DNA from 4 places in the Bacillus nitroreducens genome. Region 4 is predicted to be linked to each of the others. Evidence: riboswitches for the same ligand, from Rfam matches in the RefSeq annotation. Region 4 holds a riboswitch; each other region holds the start of a gene.
The links. A riboswitch is a leader RNA that binds a small molecule or an ion and turns the genes downstream of it on or off. The one in region 4 is predicted to bind cyclic di-GMP.

Region 1 (5,065 bases), 1.9 Mb from region 4:
ATTAGAATTAGGCTTCACAGTAACGCTCTTAGACGATAAAAATCAAACATTTGATAATAATGACATTAAAGATATTTCACCAGTATATGAATTTAAAACTGTATTCTCACAAGAACAATAACTAATTTTATACTTTAAGGGTAGACCGCAATCACAGCGGTCTATTCTTAAATTACACCTCATAACAAAAGAAGGTGCATTAATGAAATATATTAAACTTTATGTTTTTGGAATTCTCTGTATTGGATTATTATCAGCAATTTATTTACCAATCTATCAAACAAGTGCTATGCCAACCTCAGATGTAATAGCACTGTCTACAAATCCAGCCAAAAGCTTTATTACTTTCAACAATATGGCACCAGGAGATAAAGTTTCAAAAAGCATACAAGTTTTGAATGATGGCAATGTTGACTTTAATTATTCACTTAGTGCAATTAAAGAAGTTGGAGATCAGATTTTATTTGATAAACTATCAATTAAGGTTTCTGAAAAGAATATAGATATCTATGAGGGTAGATTAAAAAATCTAGGTAAACTTGATTTAGGTGAGCTCTTAAGTCATAGGAAGGATGAACTGCTATTTACTGTTGAGATACCTAGTGAGGTAAGTAATGAGGTAAAAAGAAAATCTACTTCTGTTGCTTTTATTTTTGTTGCAAATGGATTAAGTGAATCAAAAGAAAGTACTAGCAACGAACTTCCTAAAACTGCAACTAGTTACTTTAACTATTTCCTTACTGGATTGAGTATCATTACTTTAGGTATTATATTCATTCTCTTCAAAAGAAGAATGAACAAGAAATATTAAATTCAAACCTTGGTTCAAAAAATCAAGGTTTTTCTTAGATATAAACCTTCTATATATGAAAAGCATTGAGCTTTATTTTTTATTTGGAGTGGAATCAACTATGAAACAGCTTTTCATATCACTTGCAATCTTAAATATATTGGACGCCATTGCCACTCATTTTGGTATTCTTGGCGGCCATATATCGGAAGCTAACCCGTTGATGCATAACATTTATGAAATACACCCATTTTTATTTTTATCAATTAAACTGATACTCTCATTATTATTAATTGCACTCATAATTATTCGATTTCCAGTAAACAAACTAATACGCTCAATATCCTATAGAGCCACTGCGTTATATACATATGTCTTTTTCCTCCATGGCTATTGGATTTCCCAAATTATCTAATATTGGAGGAATTCCAATGTAAAAAAAAACTGTCCAAAATGCTTTCAGCCATCTATTAGTAGCAGCAAGTTAGGTGTTTGGCTTTGCCCTATATGCAATAAGGATATCACTAGTATTAGAACAACCGAAGCGGAAAAACTCCAACCCATTTGTAACTATACAAATATAGCAAAATATAATAATGTTAAAGAAAATTCTTCGTTTTCAAAATATGTATAAATAGAGTCCTATTAGGAAGGAAAAATATGGTAATAAAGATAGTTGCAATTGTTGTGGCATGTTTGATTATACTTGTTGGTATAACACAGAAGGATATATTGCTACCATTTGTTGAAAAGAGTGGAATTACTTCAATAGTAGTAAGTATTCTATTAGTTTTTATTTGTGTATTCTTTCCGGTTATTCCATTTCCAGTATTAGCAAGCCTAGTTGCTGCTGCATTTGGGGTTTTATATGGAATATTAATATCTATAATAGGCGCTATGTTGGGGACAATAATTATGTTTTTATTGATTAGATATGGATTTAGGGAATCTGCTCAAAATAAACTTAAAAAATATCCTAAAGTAAAAGAGTATGAGGTTTTTTTTGAAAAAAACTCCTTTATTGCAATTTTACTTTCGAGGCTGATTCCGATTATCCCGTCTCCAGTGGTTAATATTGTTTGTGGACTAAGTATGGTTAACATTTTGATCTTTGTAACAGCCTCCACTTTAGGGGAATTACCAAATATTATTATTCTCTCAATTGCTGGCGCGAATCTAAGTAATAATAAATGGATGTCCGTTGCAATCTATGGTACATATTTTTTAGTAATTTTAATGATTAATACAATAATTGTATACAAAAGAATGTCTAAATCTGAAATAGAACCCAAAATTGAAATATAAAAAATGCTTCAGGCGCCATTGGCCGAAGCATTTTTTATTTATTATTCATTTTCCATTTATTAAATTCCAAGAATGATCGAAATTCTTCTTTGGAAACTCCTGATTTCATGGCCTCGCGCACGAGTTTGGTCCATTCAGAATCTAGTTCTACATTGTCAGGTTCTGATTGTTCGTGGAGTAATTCGTTAACAGTTACGCCTAGTACGGCAGATATTTTTTCAAGAAACTGGATAGAAGGGTTTGATTGGAGATTCCGTTCGATTGAGCTTAAGTATGATTTGGCAACTCCAGCACGATCTGCAAGTTCAGATAGTGAAAGTTGTTTTTGTAAGCGATATGTTTTTATACGTTGACCAATCATTGTTTCTCACCTTCCTTCTCTTACCATTATAACATATAATGAAGAAATGGTTTATAATAAGAACAAAAAATAAAAAGAACTCGGTGTCATCCGAGTTCACTGTCCTCCCCATGGTTTCAACCCACAGTATCTAAAGGATGTTTGATTTGTTTCGATTAAGTCTGTTATGCTGTTTTCGTTTGGAGGAAATTTTGAATATCTTGGACGCTTATTCCTAACTCCACTGCTTCTAAAATAAGGTCGATCCATTCTTGATCTAATTGCTCATTCCTGTTTTGTACATCATTTACCATTTCATTTCCTCCCAAAATACAATTAGTATTCCAGGCAACCCAGCCGTCATAGTTCAAATAACCAACCTTAGACCTGTGACTTTGCGTCCCTACTTTTCAGTAGGTTTGCCTTTGACTGTTCATACAGTGCTGAATATCCTAGTATGTAATCCATCTATGTATAGAACCTTAGTAGTACATTTAGAAGTATAAAGCATAAAATATCTGTTATTTGTAAAAAACTGTCGACGTCAAAATATTTAAAAAAGATACAAAATAACCAGTTCGATTTGGTGATTAATGACCGTTTTACAATGTTTATGTAGAATAAACTCGGATAACAGGAAAAAAGACCTATTATTTGTTAATTGAAAAATAAATACAGTTAACTTATATGATAATTGGTTGTTCCATTTTGTAAAATTACCATAAAAATGTAAGGGAATTGTCGAACGATTTCTTATAAAACACCCTCAAAAAAATGCAACCTACCCCCAAATATGAGGATAGGTCTAAATTACATCGTATTTTGACAAAGATAAAACAATCCACCATTGATAATCTCGACAATTACTTTCGGTTCGTATTGCTCTTTTAACGCTTCTTTTTCAATTTCATAACTCTCGGGTTTTTCATCGATTCCTTCATAAAAAGAATCTAACAGGTTTAAATCTTCGTTCCAACGTTGTCTCGCTTCCTCAGCCCAGGTGTGATCTTGTGTTTCCACAAAGCCTCTTACATATTGCTGGAGGCGATTGATTCCACTTTGTGGTTTTACAAGTGGTGCAATTGTATACGTAAGATCAGGAATTTTCGGAGTGAGAGGCAACTTCTCAAGCTTTTCTTGAAAGTCCTCGACAATCATTCCATTGATGAGTTGCAAACCAAGTGACATTAACACATCTCGTTTACGGTCACATTTGTACGATATTTTTACATTTAACCCAAGCCATGGATAAAGAGGGGTGTTGCCCAGTGCACCAGTTGGTCTTTGTTGATATAACCGTATATAGCTTGCAAGTTTTTTGGTCGATTCAAAAATTTGATGCAAGCGGGGTGCCCCAAAATGAATGAAGTCACCTTTTACATTGTCAGGTGTTTCATCCCGATCCGTAATTAATGTAAGTTTCATTGGATTCGGTGTTCCACCTGTTTTTTCCACAAACGTCCAATAGAAGGGACGATTCATCAGTAGTTTATCTAAATCAACCGTTAATTGAACTGTCATGTATCCTGGTTGTCGTTCGAGAATTTCACAATGGTTAGATACAAAATATTTTTCAAGAAAATTAACGATTTCCTGTTGCTGCATGTTGTTCACCGCCGTTTCCTTCTTCAAAACTTAAAATAGAAGTTAAATTCTCCATCTTAATTTTCATTTCACCTTCGCTCCGTGAACGAAGCATAATGTCCTGGATGTGATCCTCGATATTTCCAAGGTCAAGTCTTGTTAAGATATCATCAAGTTGGCCAATGACACGTTCGAACAGGTTGATTTTTTCATATAACAATTTCAGGATATGTTCTTCCACTGTATTCTTCGTCGCAAAGTTATAAATGTGAACATCTTTTTCTTGACCAAGACGATGTATGCGCCCGATTCGTTGCTCTAGCCTCATTGGATTCCAAGGGAGGTCATAATTGATAATATGATTACAGAATTGGAGGTTAATTCCTTCGCCGCCGGCTTCAGTAGCAATAAGTACTTGGAATTTCCCTTTAAACAATTCCCTCATCCAATCCTTTTTCCCGCGTTTGAATCCACCTCTAAATGGAACAGACGAAATTCCATTTTGCTGGAGGAACCATTGTAAGTACATTTGAGTCGCTCGATATTCGGTAAAAATAATCACTTTATCATCAATTTGTTTGATGAGTTCAACGGCTTTTTCCGCTTTCGAATTTTGAGTGACTTGTTCCACCTTTTTCATCAGTTCCATTACCATATCCTCAGGTACTGCGGCACAGCCATCTTCATTCTTTTTCTCAAGCATCTTTTTTAACGTAAAATAGACAGCCTCGCGACTACTACATGCTTCTCTTTGCAAGGTTAAAATCGAGAACATACTAGAGGCAAAACCTGAAAGGTTTGACCGATAGGCAGAGATGGAATCATATAATTCTTGCTCCGTTTCTGAAAACTCAATGGGTACTGTTTCCACTTTCCGTTTCGTCCACTCGATGCCCGTATCGTCGCGTCGGTTTCGAATCATCACCTTATTAACTAATTCTTTCAAATGCTCATGATCTTCAATAGACCGACTCTTCTTTCCAAAAGATTCCTCAAACTCTTCTTGATTTCCTAAATGACCAGGCTTTAAGAGAGACACAAGATTA
Region 2 (5,065 bases), 820 kb from region 4:
CTAGTATATCAATAAAACAAATAATAAGCCTAGCTTCAACTAATCTTACAATTTAAAACTACCAACTAGTTCATTTAATTCTTCAGAAACGATAGATAAATCTTTTGAACTCTTTGCGATTTCTTCCATGATCGAGCTTGTCTGTTGTGTTGATGCGGATGTTTGTTCCACACCAGCAGCTGATTCTTCGGAGATAGAAGCAATTTCTTGAATGGTTGCACTGATCTCTTGGCTATCATTTGACATTGTCGCTAAGTTCGAGGTGATTATTTGGATATTTGATACCATTTCGCCGATCGCTCTATCGATTTCAGCAAAGGTATCTCCAGTCGTCTTAACCTGAGTAGCTCCCTTTGCCACTTCTTCATAACCTAATTGAAGAGACTGAACAACATTCGTTGATTCTCGTTGAATACTCGCGACAATTTCTGTAATGTCTGACACAGAAACAGATACTTGTTCAGCCAGTTTTCTTACTTCATCCGCCACTACTGCAAAACCACGGCCGTGTTCACCTGCTCTAGCTGCTTCAATTGCTGCATTTAAGGCAAGTAAGTTGGTCTGGTCTGCAATATCATTTATCACAGATACTAGCTTGGATATGTCTTGTGATTGACTATCTAATCCTTTTACTTTTTCTACAGATTCTTGCACAATTTTGTCAATAGTTGCCATTTGTTGAACAGATAACTCCATTAATTGGCTGCCCTCTTCAGACATTTTTTGTACATTATTCGAAGTATCATAGATTTGCTCACCTTTTGAGTTTGCTTCTTGCATCTTCGAAGTAAAGTTTTCCATGGTAGATGCGAGGGTAGAAGAGCTATCGGCAAGAGTTTCTGCACCCCTAGCCATTTCTTGCATCGTAACTGCAATCTGTTCTGAGCCTGCTTTTACTTCACTAGCGGATTGTGCTAATTCTTCACTTTGGCTTGTGACGGTTTCTGACACACCATTTATTTTTCGTAATAGATTTCTAGTATTGTCCATACCCTCATTCGTAGCGTGAATCAATTGTCCCACTTCATCTTTCAGGTTCGTATGTAGGGGTTCTTGGCTTAGATCTCCCTTTGCTACTAATTTCATTTGATCCATTACTTTGATGATTGGTCTTGAAATAAGCGTAGAGGTAATCAACGCTGCGGCTATACTAACTAATACAACCAAAGCGGATACGACTGCTGCCGTGAAAAGGGTTCTTTCTCCAGTTTCTACAACCTCTTTTTCTGTCTGAATAATGGTTTCTTGACTTTTTAGCGCCAAATCTTCATATCCAGCCATAATTTCGCGAACTTCAGCATCGCTTTTTGCTAAATTTTCACGGGCCAACTCTGCATTACCACTGTCATACACATCAAATACTTCTGCTGCCACATATTGACGCCAAGCCACAGTTCTTTTAATAAGACTATCGAATTCCTCGGAAGCACCAATCTCCCTTACAGTCGCTTCATGTCGTTTTCCTTCTTCTGTATAGGCATTAAAACGGTCTTTATAATCTCCACCATATAAGACATAACCACGTGCTGTTGAAATTCGGTTCGCCATCGTACGAGCCATTTGTTCATTCGCAATCAGAATAGGAAGCTCTTCCTGTGCAATTATTCTCGCCTGCTCATTACTTTTAGAGATACTTATGTAAATATAAGCTGTAAATAGAACCATAAGTAAAATAACTAAGGAAAAACCAAATAATATTTTCATTTTTATACTTTTTAAATTTAATCGTTTCATTGTTACACTCCAATTTCGTAAAGTTAATATTTTATGTGCTACATTATTTTCACAAAAAAGCCTACATGCTTTTATATGTAATGCCACTTAAGTGTAGATTAAGCGAGGACTAAGGACTTTAAAGGAGACGGTTTACCTAATAAGTAACCTTGTACATAATTAATTCCAATTGTACGAACTAGTTTTAAATCCTCTTCCGTTTCTATACCTTCAATAATGACGGTGCAATTAAATGCATCGCATAATTTCTTGGCAGACCTAATTAGCTCCACTTTCTTTTGACAAACTGAAAGGTCTTTTGCAAAATAACGATCCAATTTTAAGTAATGTGGTTCTAATTCAATAAAACTTTTTATATCAGAATATCCACTACCAGCATCATCAAGTGCAATTTGGAAACCTAATTTTTTCAGGAACGTTATTCTTTTCATAAAGATAGTAAAATCTTGTATTTTTTCGGATTCTGATATCTCTAGTACAATTTCTTGCTCTCTTACATCGTGGTCTTTTACTAGATTCACAATGAGAGGTAGGAAGGATTTATTTAAGATAGTTGAAGGTAAAATATTTAAAAAAAGTTTTCCCTCTTTTGATGTGTAACCGTTGGAACAATATGTGTTAACTGCGTTTCGAATAGACAAACAGTCGAATTCATAGAGTTGTCCAGATTCTTTCGCCATTCTAAAAATAGATACAGGATTTGGCAGTACCTTTGACCGAATCAATGCCTCAAAACCGATTGGTTTAAGCTTATTTATATTTAAAATGGGCTGAAACACATGATAAAGTTCATTAGCCATTAACATTTAAAAATGACACCCCCCTATATATTTTTTCTGCGTTATGGCTGCTTTGGATGTAGATTAAGATAGGTATTTTCAAAACGGCACTAATTAGCGTTAGTTTTGTGGTTGTGAATAAAGTGCTATGTAGAAGGAAAAATGACTCATAGTATTTTTCGATAAAGCGTTAAAATATTGAGATATTTCCCTTCGAACGCGTATGCACCTCCAATTTTTGGCAATAAAAAAGAACCTGAAGAAAATTCAGATTCATCAATTTGAATACTTTCTTCTGGCAACCAGGCGACCATAGCATTTTCCCTTAGGCCCTTAGCTTTGCGTCCTTACCTTTCGATAAGTTTGCCTTTTTCAATTTAGTTACTAGTTCTAATGCACTACAGTTTTTTATATTTTAACTAAACCTCGACATTTTAACAAGTGATTCGACAAAGTTCTACAAATACCAAAATTATCCGATTATTCTTTAGATGATAAAGGTATCGTTTTAAGAATCAGGTAGGGAATAGAGGATGCCAGCAAGCACTCAAGGACAAATTGCGATTGTACAACATAAAAAGTGTCTCCGAGCGAGTATATAGCCGACAAATCAAGCATCAAATGGAAAAGAAAAGACCTGGAATCAAGTTATCACAGACAAATCGAAGTATACTCAACACCACGAAAAAAATGTCTCCGAGCCAAACGCTCGCAGACAAAATAATAGTAGAGACACATAAAAACTCAAATCTACTTCCAAATAAAAAATGGGACAGTAAATCTGCCCCATTTCAAGTAACCTTAATTCTTAGTAGTTCTCTACAAAATCTTTCAACACATGAACAGACTGCACGCAGTCGCTTAAAGATGTCCATTCGGCTGGGTTATGGCTGATTCCATCTTTGCTTTGGACGAAGATCATTGCAACGGGTAAGACATGACCGACGATCATCGAGTCGTGGCCAGCACCACTTGGTAGGTACACAGGTTCAATACCTTGAGCGACAACTGACTTTTCAATCTTTTTCTGCATGTCTTCACTGATTGGAACAGGTGCTTCACGGATTGTCTCTTCATAATGAAGTTCAATTCCGTGGGCCGCGGATACAGATTTAGCCTTCTCGATCACCATGTCAACGAGTTGATCTCTTGTTTCCTTTTTAATATCACGAATGTCAACGGAGAGCTGAACTTCGCCAGGAATGACATTCACTCCGTTTGGAAGAACTTCGATTTTTCCAACCGTTGCAACTGCTGACGAACTTACTTGTGCTGGAAGGGATGCAACCTCATGGATGAACTGTCCAGCTGCAACTAATGCATCCTGGCGGTCGTTCATTGGCGTGTTGCCCGCATGTCCCGCACGACCTGTAAACGTCAATTTCAACCAACAAGGTCCAGCGATTCCAGTCACAATTCCGACGGGGACGCCTGCTTTCTCCAATCGTTTTCCTTGTTCAATATGGATTTCCACAAATGCCTCAAGCTTTGATAAATCCCTTTTTGATGCGAAAAATTCATCGACAGAAAGCCCAATATCTTCTATCACCTTTGTGAAAGAATCACCATTGATGTCCTTTTTCGGAAGATATTCTTCCCTGGTTGCTTCACCAATCATCGATTGACTGCCACTAAAGCCACCATTAAAACGAGCTCCCTCTTCATCTGAAAAAATAACAACCTCAAATGGGCGTTCTGGCACATAGCCTGTTTGTTTCCATGCTTCAGCTACCTCAAGGGCTGCAAGTACACCGAGTGGTCCGTCAAAATGCCCGCCATTCGGAACACTATCGACATGGGAACCAGATAGAAGTGCTGGTAGATTTGGATTTTTACCTTCCTTACGACCAAATACATTTCCTGCACCGTCTTGGGTTACGGTCAGACCAGCTTCTGTCATCCACTTTTTCACCAAGTCTTTTGCAGCTTTTTCTTCTTTGGAAAACCCGATACGATGTGAGCCGTTATCAGCCGTTCGCCCAATTTCCGAAAGTGCTGCAAGACGAGAGGCGAGACGCTCACCACTGACGCCATTCTTGTCCAACGAAAGATCATAATCCGAAATCAACTTTTCTAATAAGTTCAATGTAGGTCGCTCCTTTTTTGTTTTTTCTCATTCTACCACAAGCGGGGGATATTATTGTACAAAAATATAGAAAATTAAACACGAACGAATGTTCTTATTTTGCTGGTAATCTATTAACTGAAATGTTAAAATAGGGATACAGTTACCTAAGCGGGTGGGCGGTTAGCCACTTCCTTGAGAAGGGGGGTGGTTAGATGACGGCATATGAATCAATGTCAATGGCACTTCAATCGAATCTAGTTCTTCTAGGGGTCCTAACAATTGTGGTCATGTTAGTCGTTGAAAACAAAAAGAAGTAACCGCCTATCCTCGCCTAGGATCTAGGTAGTTACTTCTTTTTGCTATCACTTCAAGTTCTTGGGCCAGCCGCTCACTTGCGGCGTAGCTGTGTGGATCAGGTGTTAGCGCACCTGATCTTTTTTAGTATATTCCCATTATAAGTCTTATAAATGCGTATTTCAACTTA
Region 3 (5,065 bases), 1.2 Mb from region 4:
AAGAATATAGGGAGACTTATCAGCAATCAGTGGTTTCAGAAGAAACAAAGCATCGAGCATCAAAGCCGAATAAGGAAAAAACAAACTCGAAATGGAAAAGCTTTTTAGGTATGCTTACTGCAGGCGTTCTTGGTTCGGCGTTAACACTTGGGGTTGCCCCACAAATTGATGGTCTCCAAGGGTATTTTAATTCCGAATCCACAACCTCAGAGCCGAACAAAGAAGTGATTGAGACAAATGGTCCTGTACAAATCCAACCGACATCTGTACAAGACTCTGCTACTTCTATCGCAGATATGGTGGAGGAAGCATCAAAAGGAATTGTTGGAATTACCAGTTTACAAGCCCAACAGAATCCTTTTAACAGAGGAAATGCACAGAACATCCCTGGTGGAACAGGTTCGGGAGTTATCTTCCAAAAGGAAGGCGATAAAGCTTACATTGTTACGAATAACCACGTCATTGAAAATGCTAACGAAGTAGAAGTCTCTTTATATAATGGTGAGAAAACAATGGCTAAACTAATCGGAACAGATCCATTAACCGATCTAGCCGTTTTAGAAATAGATGCAAAAAACGTTGAGGCAGTTCTCCCATTTGGAGATTCAGAAGTACTCCGCCCTGGCGATCAAGTATTTGCAATTGGTAACCCACTTGGACTTGATTTATCAAGGACGGTTACATCAGGAATCGTTAGTGCAAAGGATCGTAGTATTTCCGTTGATACCTCTGCAGGTAACTGGGAATTAAATGTTATTCAAACAGACGCTGCAATTAATCCAGGTAATAGTGGAGGTGCTTTACTAAATACACAAGGACAGGTTATCGGAATTAACAGCTTAAAAATTGCAAATAGTGGTGTTGAAGGACTAGGATTTGCAATTCCAAGTAATGATGTTGTCCCGATTATTAACAGCTTAATTGAAAGTGGAAAAATTGAGCGTCCATTTATCGGGATTGGTTTAGCGGATTTGGCCGAAATCCCAAGAATGTATTATGCTGATCTACCTGAGGATATTAAAGAGGGAGTCATTGTTACAAGCGTTGCTCAAAACTCTGCAGCAGATAAAGCTGGTTTAAAAATGACCGACGTCATCGTGAAAATTAATGACACTGAGGTAAAAAGTTCAATGGACCTACGAAAATACTTATATTCACAAGTGAAAATAGGTGATGAAATAGAATTGAGCTTTTATCGTGAAGGCAAGCTTCAAACTGCAAAACTGATTTTGACAAGTAATACCTCTGGTATAGAATAATCTCATTTTGATCCAAGCAATTGCTGCTTGGATCTTTTCCTGTTGCATGATTTCCGACAAGTTATTTGAGTCCCGACATCATTTCCCAGGAAACGACGGCAGGTAAAAGGATGTGACAGCATATGATAGATGATCGAAATTCGACCAATCTCGACAAAATGTATGAAAAAAAGCACTTGACAATTGGAATGATTTTCAAATTACTAGTGTTTTTTTAGTTCAATAGTATGATATGATAATAGTATGTCATCAAAAGGCCTTTCATTCTTAGTGCTATTAAGAATGAAAAGGGGATTTTTGATTTGAAGAAAAGAACTTGGACGTACGAGGAAATAGAGTTTTTGAAGGACAATGTCGGTCGTATGAAAATCTCTACCATTGCCAACCATCTGGAGCGAACAGAAACAGCGGTTGAGATAAAGATCAAAAGATTAGGTATTTCAAATACAAAATCTTTCACCGGCCAATTGACGATGCATGAATTAGCAACTCTATTAAAAATTGATCCAAAGTCTGTGAAACTATGGATTGATAACCATGGATTAAAGTACACCAAAAAGGCAACAAGAAACACACGCAAATTTTACTTTATTAAACCTGAAGATTTTTGGGATTGGGCAAAAGACAATAAAGAACGGGTCGATTTCTCAAAAATTGAAAAAAATGCAATAGTTCCTGAGCCAAATTGGGTAGATGGGGAACGCTCAAAAGGAAAGAGGGTCAACTATAGAGCGTGGACGACCGTTGAAATTCACACTATGATTGAGCAAGTGGCGATAGGTACTCCGTTTTCAGTAATTGGTAAAAGGTTAAACCGAAGCCCCATTAGTATCCAACGTAAGTACCAACGTTTGAATAAGGCAGTTAGATAGGCATCATAGGTAAAGAAAAAACCAAACTATACAAAAGGCAAAATTGTTGAAAAACGATGACGCAAAGCCACGGGCCTAAGGAGAATTTCTCTATGGCGGCTGGGTTGCTATAGAATGGAAGGGTTCCTTTATTTGATGACGAAAAAATACGGGAGAGTCTAGTTTGAAAAGCTAGATTCTCCCGTTTTCTTTTATTCTCTAATTTTAGGCTCTATAATATTTGTTGGGGTTTAAACAAAATTTTGTGTGCATAAAAAAACACGCAAACTCCTCATTCTTTTATACTTGAATTGTCGAGAAACAAGTCTAAAGAATGGAGTTGCGTGTATATGGATTTTACCATGATTATTCCTGGATTAAAAGGGTCTATCCTAACCAATGTTGAAGAAGTGGGCGAAGTTATCCGCCTGTACGTTGAAATGGAGCGAAAAGTACATCGCTGCCCTAAATGTAACCAAAGGACGAGTAAAATTCATGACTATCGTATACAAAAAATTCAACACTTAAAGTGGTTTGAAAGAAAAACCCAAATCTTTTATAAGCGTAGACGATATGTCTGTGAATGTGGGAAACGTTTTTCAGAGAAAAATCCTTTTGTCATGCGTTATCTACGTACCTCAATAGAATGGAATCAAGCTATATCAATTAAAGCAATTAAAGGAAAAACATTTAAGGAAACAGCTGAAATCTACGGGTGTTCATCTTCAACCATTATACGTCGATTCGATCAAATTTCACGAAGTGAAATTCGTCCGGTGGAAGAATTACCTACAGTTATAGCTATTGATGAATACAAGGGTGATACCCGCGAAGGGAAATACCAGTTAATCATTGCGAATGGGATAACAAAAGAACCGATTGATATTCTACCAAATCGTTATAAACGTACGATAAAAGACTACTTAAGAAAGCACGGATCTAGAGTGCAAATAGTCATAATGGATATGAATCATTCCTTTAAAGCAGCCGTTCAAGAGGCATTGGGTAAACCTGTTATTGTAGCTGATAGATTTCATTTTTGTCGTTACATCTATTGGGGGCTTGATGGAGTAAGACGTCGAGTGCAAAACCAATTTCATGGCTACGACCGTAAAAAGTGTAAACGTATGAAACATGTCTTTCATAAAGACTGCCAACGCTTAACTAAGGATGAGAAATGGCATTTAAATCGTTACTTGGAGATGTCGAATGAACTCAAACAAGCATATGAAATTAAAGAGGCATATCGTTCTTGGTTTTTACGTGCCAAAGAAAACGGAAAAAACAGTATCAGTTTGGTTAAAAAGGAATTGGAAGAACTATATAAGTTAATTGAGGATTCAAAGATACCTGAAATGATTAAAGCAATAAAGACCATACAAAATTGGCAAGTTGAAGTATTAAATAGCTTTGCCTATGAATATTCAAATGGGTTTTTAGAGGGAATTAATAATTCAACCAAAGTTCTAAAGAGAAATGCTTATGGATTTAGAGTTTTTGAACGCTTTAGGGCGAAGATTTTATTAACACACAAGTATAAAAGAATTGGGGTACATATTAGTTAACCGAGTTGGTGTGATTCTCCTCTATAAAAAATGATGAATGGTACCATCCATCATTTTTTATAGAGGCCACCAAGCGTAGCGCGGTAGCCTAAAACCCCAACATTTGATTTAGAACCTAATTTTAGGCACTATCGACTCACTAACTAACTCGACTATGTTGGAAGGGAAAGGCACCTATTATTTATGATTTGTTTTAATAGGCTGTACGCAATATGCTTCTCTTAGAATTACTGATCTAACGAATCTCGATCCATAGATTGAACACCTTTCATAATTTGGAACGCAAAACCGACACATACTAGAATAATACTTACAGTCAGAAAATAGGCTAAAAACATGTAAGCTCACCTCAATGTATTATTGTTTATTCTATTTATACTTTTAGTATAGGGGGAACCTTCATGTTTGACTGTGATTTACATCACACAAGTGCATATTTTTCAGATTTTTCCTCAATTAAAATGGAATCAATTCACGTTGTAGTTCTTATTTAATTATGATATATTTTTTTAGATACAATTGCGTGTTCAAAAGGATCACGTGACAAAAACGGCACGGCTTATCTTGTCGACACTAGCACATCCTGTGCGTTGAAAGTTCGAGTCGGTGTAGTGGACTTTTGAACTTTCGATACAATTTGAGATAACGGAAGGGAAATTCACATGAACTATATAGATGAAGTTCAAAAAAGAAGAACATTTGCCATCATTTCCCACCCTGATGCAGGGAAAACGACGATGACAGAAAAATTACTTCTTTTTGGTAATGTAATACGTGAAGCGGGTACGGTAAAAGGTAAGAAATCAGGGAAATTTGCTGCTTCTGACTGGATGGAAATTGAAAAGCAGCGTGGAATCTCGGTTACATCAAGTGTCATGAGTTTCCCGTATGACAAATTCTATGTCAATATTCTTGATACACCAGGGCACGAGGATTTTAGTGAAGATACCTATCGTACATTAACAGCTGTAGATAGTGTTGTGATGATTATTGACTCTACTAAAGGAGTCGAGCCACAAACGATTAAGCTCTTTAAGGTTTGTCGCATGCGTGGGATTCCGATTTTCACGTTTATTAATAAACTTGACCGTGAAGGTAAGGATCCATTAGATCTTTTAGCGGAAATTGAAGAGGTTCTTGGAATTGAATCATATCCAATGAACTGGCCAGTTGGAATGGGCAAGCGATTTTTAGGGATTGTCGATCGTTTCAACAATCAATTTGTTCATTTTGCAGGGAATGAAGATGAAAATATTTTCCCACTACAAGAGCTTGAGGATGGTAACCATCCGACGATAACGGATAGCCCAGTTTATCATAGTACACAAGATGAACTACTCTTATTAGATGAAGCGGGCAATGATTTTAACGCGGAGCTTGTAGCTAAAGG
Region 4 (5,065 bases):
ATGAATCCAAAGGGCGCCAAAAACACCTATAATGGTTGAAACAAGTGCAGAGAGCAAGGCAATTACAATTGTATTTAATACAATGATTAGCAGTCTTGTATCTCCAAACAGTTCCTTGTACCAATCCAAGGTAAAGCCCTCGAAATTGCTCATTGTGCCACCACTATTAAATGAGTAATATACTAAATAAAAAATAGGTGCATATAAAATGAAAAATATAATAAATAGATATGCTTTTGAAGACAGAGCAAGTTTATCTCTCATTCTTTGCACCTCGTTTCTTGCGGTTTCCAGTAAAGATCATAATTAACACCATGAAAATAGTTAAGAATACAGCGATTGTGGAACCCATGCCCCAATCCTGTGTCACGAGAAACTGCTGTTCAATAGCAGTACCAAGTGTAATAACTTTGTTACCTGCAATTAATCGAGTTAACATAAACAAAGATAGAGCAGGAATAAATACGATTTGACAACCTGATTTTACCCCTTGAATGGTTAGGGGAAATACGACACGACGAAAGGTTGTCCATTTTGATGCACCAAGATCTCTTGCCGCATCAAGTAAACTAGGGTTTAACTCATTTAATGAATTAAAAATTGGTAAAATCATGAATGGTATAAAAATATAAACTGATACAAACACGAAACTAAAGTCTGTAAATAGTAATTGTTTTGAGCCTATACCAAACACTTCAAGTAATGCGTTGGCAGTTCCGTGTGCCCCAAATATACCGATAAAGGCATAAGCTTTTAAGAGAAGATTCATCCAAGAAGGAGCAATAATTAACAGCAACCAAAAATGCTTATGCTTCGTTCTTGTAATCAAGTAAGCAGTAGGGTATGCGACCAATAACGTCACAGCTGTAATTAAAAATGCATACCAAAAAGAGCTCAGTGTCATTTTTAGGTAAATAGGTGTAAAAAACGTTTTGTAATTAACTAATGACAAATTACCCTCTATATCAAAAAATGAATAATAGAGAATAAGTGTAATGGGTGCAATGACAAATAGCAGAATCCATAAAGCGTAAGGGATGACATAAAGGTTACGAGTGAGCTTATTTTCCATGGCTTTCCCCGTCCACGTATGCTTCTAATCGACGATCATACTCTTCTTCTGTTTCACCAATACCCATAACATGAATAGCTTCTGGATCAAAATAAAGACCAATTTCATCGCCGACTTTTGCCTTTTTCGTAGAATGAACAAGCCACTCATTCCCGTCCTTATCAAAGCCACAAATTTCATAATGAACGCCTCTGAATAACTGAGAATCCACGACCACACGTAGTTTTCCTTTTTCAACAGAAGTGATTTGTAAATCCTCTGGGCGAATGACAATCTCAACCGGTTCATTTTCAGAAAAACCTTGGTCTACACACTCAAATGTTTTTCCAACGAATTCAACGAGAAAATCTCGATGCATTTTCCCTTTCACGATATTGGATTCTCCAATAAAGTCTGCAACAAAGCGGTTAATTGGTTCGTCATATATATCAATTGGGGTACCACTTTGCTGAATTTTTCCTTCATTTAGGACAAAAATCTCATCAGACATTGCAAGTGCTTCTTCTTGGTCATGTGTAACGAAGATGAAGGTAATGCCCAAGCGCTTCTGAAGGTCGCGAAGTTCATACTGCATTTCGGTACGTAGCTTTAAATCAAGTGCAGATAATGGTTCATCCAGTAAAATAATTTCTGGTTCATTTACAATCGCACGTGCAATTGCAACACGTTGTCTTTGACCACCAGACATTTCTTTTATTTCGCGATTTTCATAGCCACTAAGATTGACGAAACTTAAGGCTTCTTTCACTTTTTTATCAATTTCAGATTGCTTCATCTTTTTTATACGTAAACCAAAAGCAACGTTTTCATACACATTAAGATGTGGAAACAAGGCATAATCTTGAAATACTGTATTTACTTGACGCTTATTGGCAGGAGTTGTATTTACTTTTTTTCCATTAAAAAAAACCTCGCCCTCAGATGGTTCGATAAATCCTGCAATTAAACGTAGAATCGTTGTCTTTCCACATCCAGAAGGACCTAGAAGGGTATAAAATTTTCCTCTTTCTATTTCAAAGCTAACATTGTCAAGGACAGCGGGGTCATTGTCGTATTGCTTAGTTACATTTTTAAATTGGATAATAGGTGTACTGTTCATAAGTAACCCCCTTCTTTCTATTAAGGTAGAGTTTTAGTGCAATCCGGCATAATTATACACGAATCGGCGAGAAATTCAATAACATTCATGGCTTGTCAAACTATAAAAATTGTAGTTGAATCTGGTTTAAGTTTATAGGACAATAGAAATAGGAAATAATTCACAATTTTAGCAATTTATTAGGTTAATCTCATTGACCAATAAGATAAATACAAATATAATTATGGTATAATTTAAAATTTTTCCTTTAGTTGGATAATTTAATAAAGTAAGGGCAAATTCATTGAAAGATGAAGACGCAAAACTATAGGGGCTAAGTCCATTAATAAATCAGGACATGCCAGCCAGTTGCCGAGTATAACTCGTATCGTATGTACGTTGATTAATCGGTTATTGATTAATCATTTTTTTTTACCTATTGCTGATTGGTTTCTACTATATTAATAGATTTTTGGAAGTGATTAAATGGAAAAGACAATCCAGAATCTGAACATATTGAAAAAACTGAGTGAGCTTATTGAAATGGTAGGTTCTGAGAAAGATCTAATATCTAATGAGATTCGCGATTATTTTATTGCTTCTTGTAAAGACCAAAAGGAAAAAGAAGTTTTGAATGCGCTTATATTTCAACTCCAACAAATGAACGTACAAATGGAAAATATGTCTTGGATGAACAAACATTACCGTATCCTTCATGATTTTGCTCAAATCTGCAGTAAAACACTTGATGAAAGTGTTCTTCTTCAAAAGTCCTATGAGATGGTTTCACGTGTTATGCCAACTGATGCATTTTATATAGCCTTACATAATCCTGGTGATGCACATATTCGATTTATTTTTATAATGGATAATGGCGTACCAGCACCTCCAAGTATCGTAGATTTTGGTGAGAACTACACGTCAAAAGTCATTAAAACCAGAGAAATCATACATCTCAAAAACCTGAATCAGAACGTTGAATATAATACGAAAATGGGAGACGGAGATGAAGATACGAGCTCCTGTCTTTTTGTACCTGTTATCATCGATGATCAAGTAAAAGGTGTCATCTCAACCCAGAGCTTTAAGGATTTTGCGTATCGGAAGGAGCATGAGGAGCTTTTACAAATGATCGGTGCACAGGTAATCAACTCAATTCAAACAGCACGCTTATATGAGAAAATTTACATCATGTCTCGAACCGATGAACTAACTGGATTAAAAAATCACCGTGCTTTCCATGAAGATTTAGCAGAGTTGATTCAGGGTGGAAATAAAGAAATTACAGTCATGATGCTCGATTCTGATGATTTGAAACAGGTAAATGATCGCTTCGGACATGATGTCGGAGATTTATATTTGAAGGTACTAGCTGACGGAATAAAAACGATTTGTAATGATAAGATTGAGGGCTATCGTTATGCGGGTGACGAGTTCATGATTTTGATTAAGACGCAGATAGATACGTGCGTAGATGAAATATACTCAACCCTAAAAAAGTATTATAATGAACATCCTGTTAATATTGAAGGTGAAAGTATAAAAGTTTCGATAAGTGCTGGAGTTGGGGTCTATCCATATAATGGAAACACAGTAGATTCAATAAAAAAAGCAGCAGACCAGGCGCTTTATGTGGCAAAAGAAAGCGGCAAAAACAAGATTGTTGTGGCAAAGTGAAAAAAGCTCATCCATTTGGATGAGCTTTAATTCTCTTAAAACCGTTACTCGTTAATGTGTGCAATGATGCCTTCCTCGTCGTCTAAGATAAGCTTGATTCCTGCATAAGGATCTCGGTTAAGGAATTCCCCAAGCCATAGACGAATAGCTTCAATCAAGTTCGCCATGATTAGGACTTGTTTCCGATCGTTCACATACACCTCTGCTGAGAAGCCATAATCATCATCATACATGAGCTCTACCTCAACTTCTTCAGGCTTAACTTGCTTTTTTAAGCCTGTATACACACATACTGCATTAATTATTTCTTGCTCAGACAGAATTAGCGTTGCCATGGGTCGGCCTCTTTTTTCTTACGGTCTTTAATCATTACAAAAATTTTACGGATTACAGCAATTAGAACGTATATAGCAAGAATGTTAATCATTAGTCCTAAGAAAGAACCAAGCATACCCATTCCGCCTAAAAGGCCACCGAATAGGAAACCTGCCAGTCCACCTAGCATAAGACCTTTCATTAAACCACCAGACATAAGACCACCCTTAGGAGTTGTATTCGTAGTGGACTTGTTTGTCACATTAGTGTCCTCTTTTTTCTGCTGCTGCTGGAAGTTTGATTTATTTTTATTTCCTATATTACTGTTGAATCCTTTTTTACCTGACTTGTACCCTCGTGCTTCAACGGTTGTTGTGTTGTCTTGAAAAACAAAGTTCCCAAGGGGGGAAAGAATGAGCGTTAGAGCAAGTAATGCTGCAAAAATCTTTTTCATAAAACTGTGTACCTCCATTAATTATTATTTTATATTATACCTTATTTTTAATGGGAAATCTCTTGTAAACCACCTTCCTAACCTTGTACCTTATATACGTTGTAAGCGGGGATTGGTTTCGGATTTTATAAAAAAGATATTGTTAAATTATTACTATATTGTGAATAAAGTAGGTTAAAAAGTGGTTTCCTTATCCTATTAGCTAGAAAAATGGTATAGTATATTTGATACATTTTGTTCTTGTAACTAAAGCAGGAAAGAGGATTCGAATGAAAGCAGAATTACATCTACAAAAAACGTCCCTCATAGCTGATCTTAAGTCCCTATTTAAGGCAGGAGTATTACTTGCAAATGTTCTACCCGTGTTTTCAGGATTTTGGTTAGCTATTTATTTTTCGGGTGCATCGTTTCAGGAAAATGTGGGATTGTTTGTATATACAATGTTGGGCAGTACGCTAGTTATAGCGGG

Region 1: linked by a shared signal. The riboswitch ahead of ACWPVE_RS16090 (anti-repressor SinI family protein) and the one ahead of ACWPVE_RS06785 (sensor domain-containing diguanylate cyclase) in region 4 are both predicted to bind cyclic di-GMP.
Region 2: linked by a shared signal. The riboswitch ahead of ACWPVE_RS10860 (EAL domain-containing protein) and the one ahead of ACWPVE_RS06785 (sensor domain-containing diguanylate cyclase) in region 4 are both predicted to bind cyclic di-GMP.
Region 3: linked by a shared signal. The riboswitch ahead of ACWPVE_RS12585 (ISL3 family transposase) and the one ahead of ACWPVE_RS06785 (sensor domain-containing diguanylate cyclase) in region 4 are both predicted to bind cyclic di-GMP.

The regions. Positions count from the first base shown of each region.
Region 1 is NZ_CAXHYI020000003.1:2,514,576-2,519,640, forward strand. Features, by position in the region: gene ACWPVE_RS16065 (TasA family protein) at 1-121, shown strand, start outside; gene ACWPVE_RS16070 (LPXTG cell wall anchor domain-containing protein) at 203-811, shown strand; gene ACWPVE_RS16075 (DUF5658 family protein) at 912-1,205, shown strand; gene ACWPVE_RS16080 (TVP38/TMEM64 family protein) at 1,451-2,095, shown strand; gene ACWPVE_RS16085 (helix-turn-helix domain-containing protein) at 2,130-2,456, opposite strand; gene ACWPVE_RS16090 (anti-repressor SinI family protein) at 2,621-2,749, opposite strand; cyclic di-GMP riboswitch class I at 2,780-2,869, opposite strand; gene ACWPVE_RS16095 (YqhG family protein) at 3,246-4,040, opposite strand; gene ACWPVE_RS16100 (DEAD/DEAH box helicase) at 4,018-5,065, opposite strand, start outside.
Region 2 is NZ_CAXHYI020000003.1:1,447,666-1,452,730, forward strand. Features, by position in the region: gene ACWPVE_RS10850 (methyl-accepting chemotaxis protein) at 46-990, opposite strand; partial or broken gene ACWPVE_RS10855 (methyl-accepting chemotaxis protein) at 1,015-1,734, opposite strand; gene ACWPVE_RS10860 (EAL domain-containing protein) at 1,833-2,540, opposite strand; cyclic di-GMP riboswitch class I at 2,808-2,891, opposite strand; gene ACWPVE_RS10865 (M20 family metallo-hydrolase) at 3,322-4,599, opposite strand.
Region 3 is NZ_CAXHYI020000003.1:1,817,292-1,822,356, forward strand. Features, by position in the region: gene ACWPVE_RS12575 (S1C family serine protease) at 1-1,259, shown strand, start outside; gene ACWPVE_RS12580 (DNA-binding protein) at 1,562-2,131, shown strand; cyclic di-GMP riboswitch class I at 2,158-2,243, shown strand; gene ACWPVE_RS12585 (ISL3 family transposase) at 2,455-3,675, shown strand; gene ACWPVE_RS12590 (peptide chain release factor 3) at 4,338-5,065, shown strand, end outside.
Region 4 is NZ_CAXHYI020000003.1:624,004-629,068, reverse strand. Features, by position in the region: gene ACWPVE_RS06800 (ABC transporter permease) at 1-264, opposite strand, end outside; gene ACWPVE_RS06795 (ABC transporter permease) at 254-1,072, opposite strand; gene ACWPVE_RS06790 (ABC transporter ATP-binding protein) at 1,062-2,171, opposite strand; cyclic di-GMP riboswitch class I at 2,435-2,527, shown strand; gene ACWPVE_RS06785 (sensor domain-containing diguanylate cyclase) at 2,637-3,827, shown strand; gene ACWPVE_RS06780 (YxcD family protein) at 3,872-4,162, opposite strand; gene ACWPVE_RS06775 (hypothetical protein) at 4,150-4,596, opposite strand; gene cyoE (heme o synthase) at 4,866-5,065, shown strand, end outside.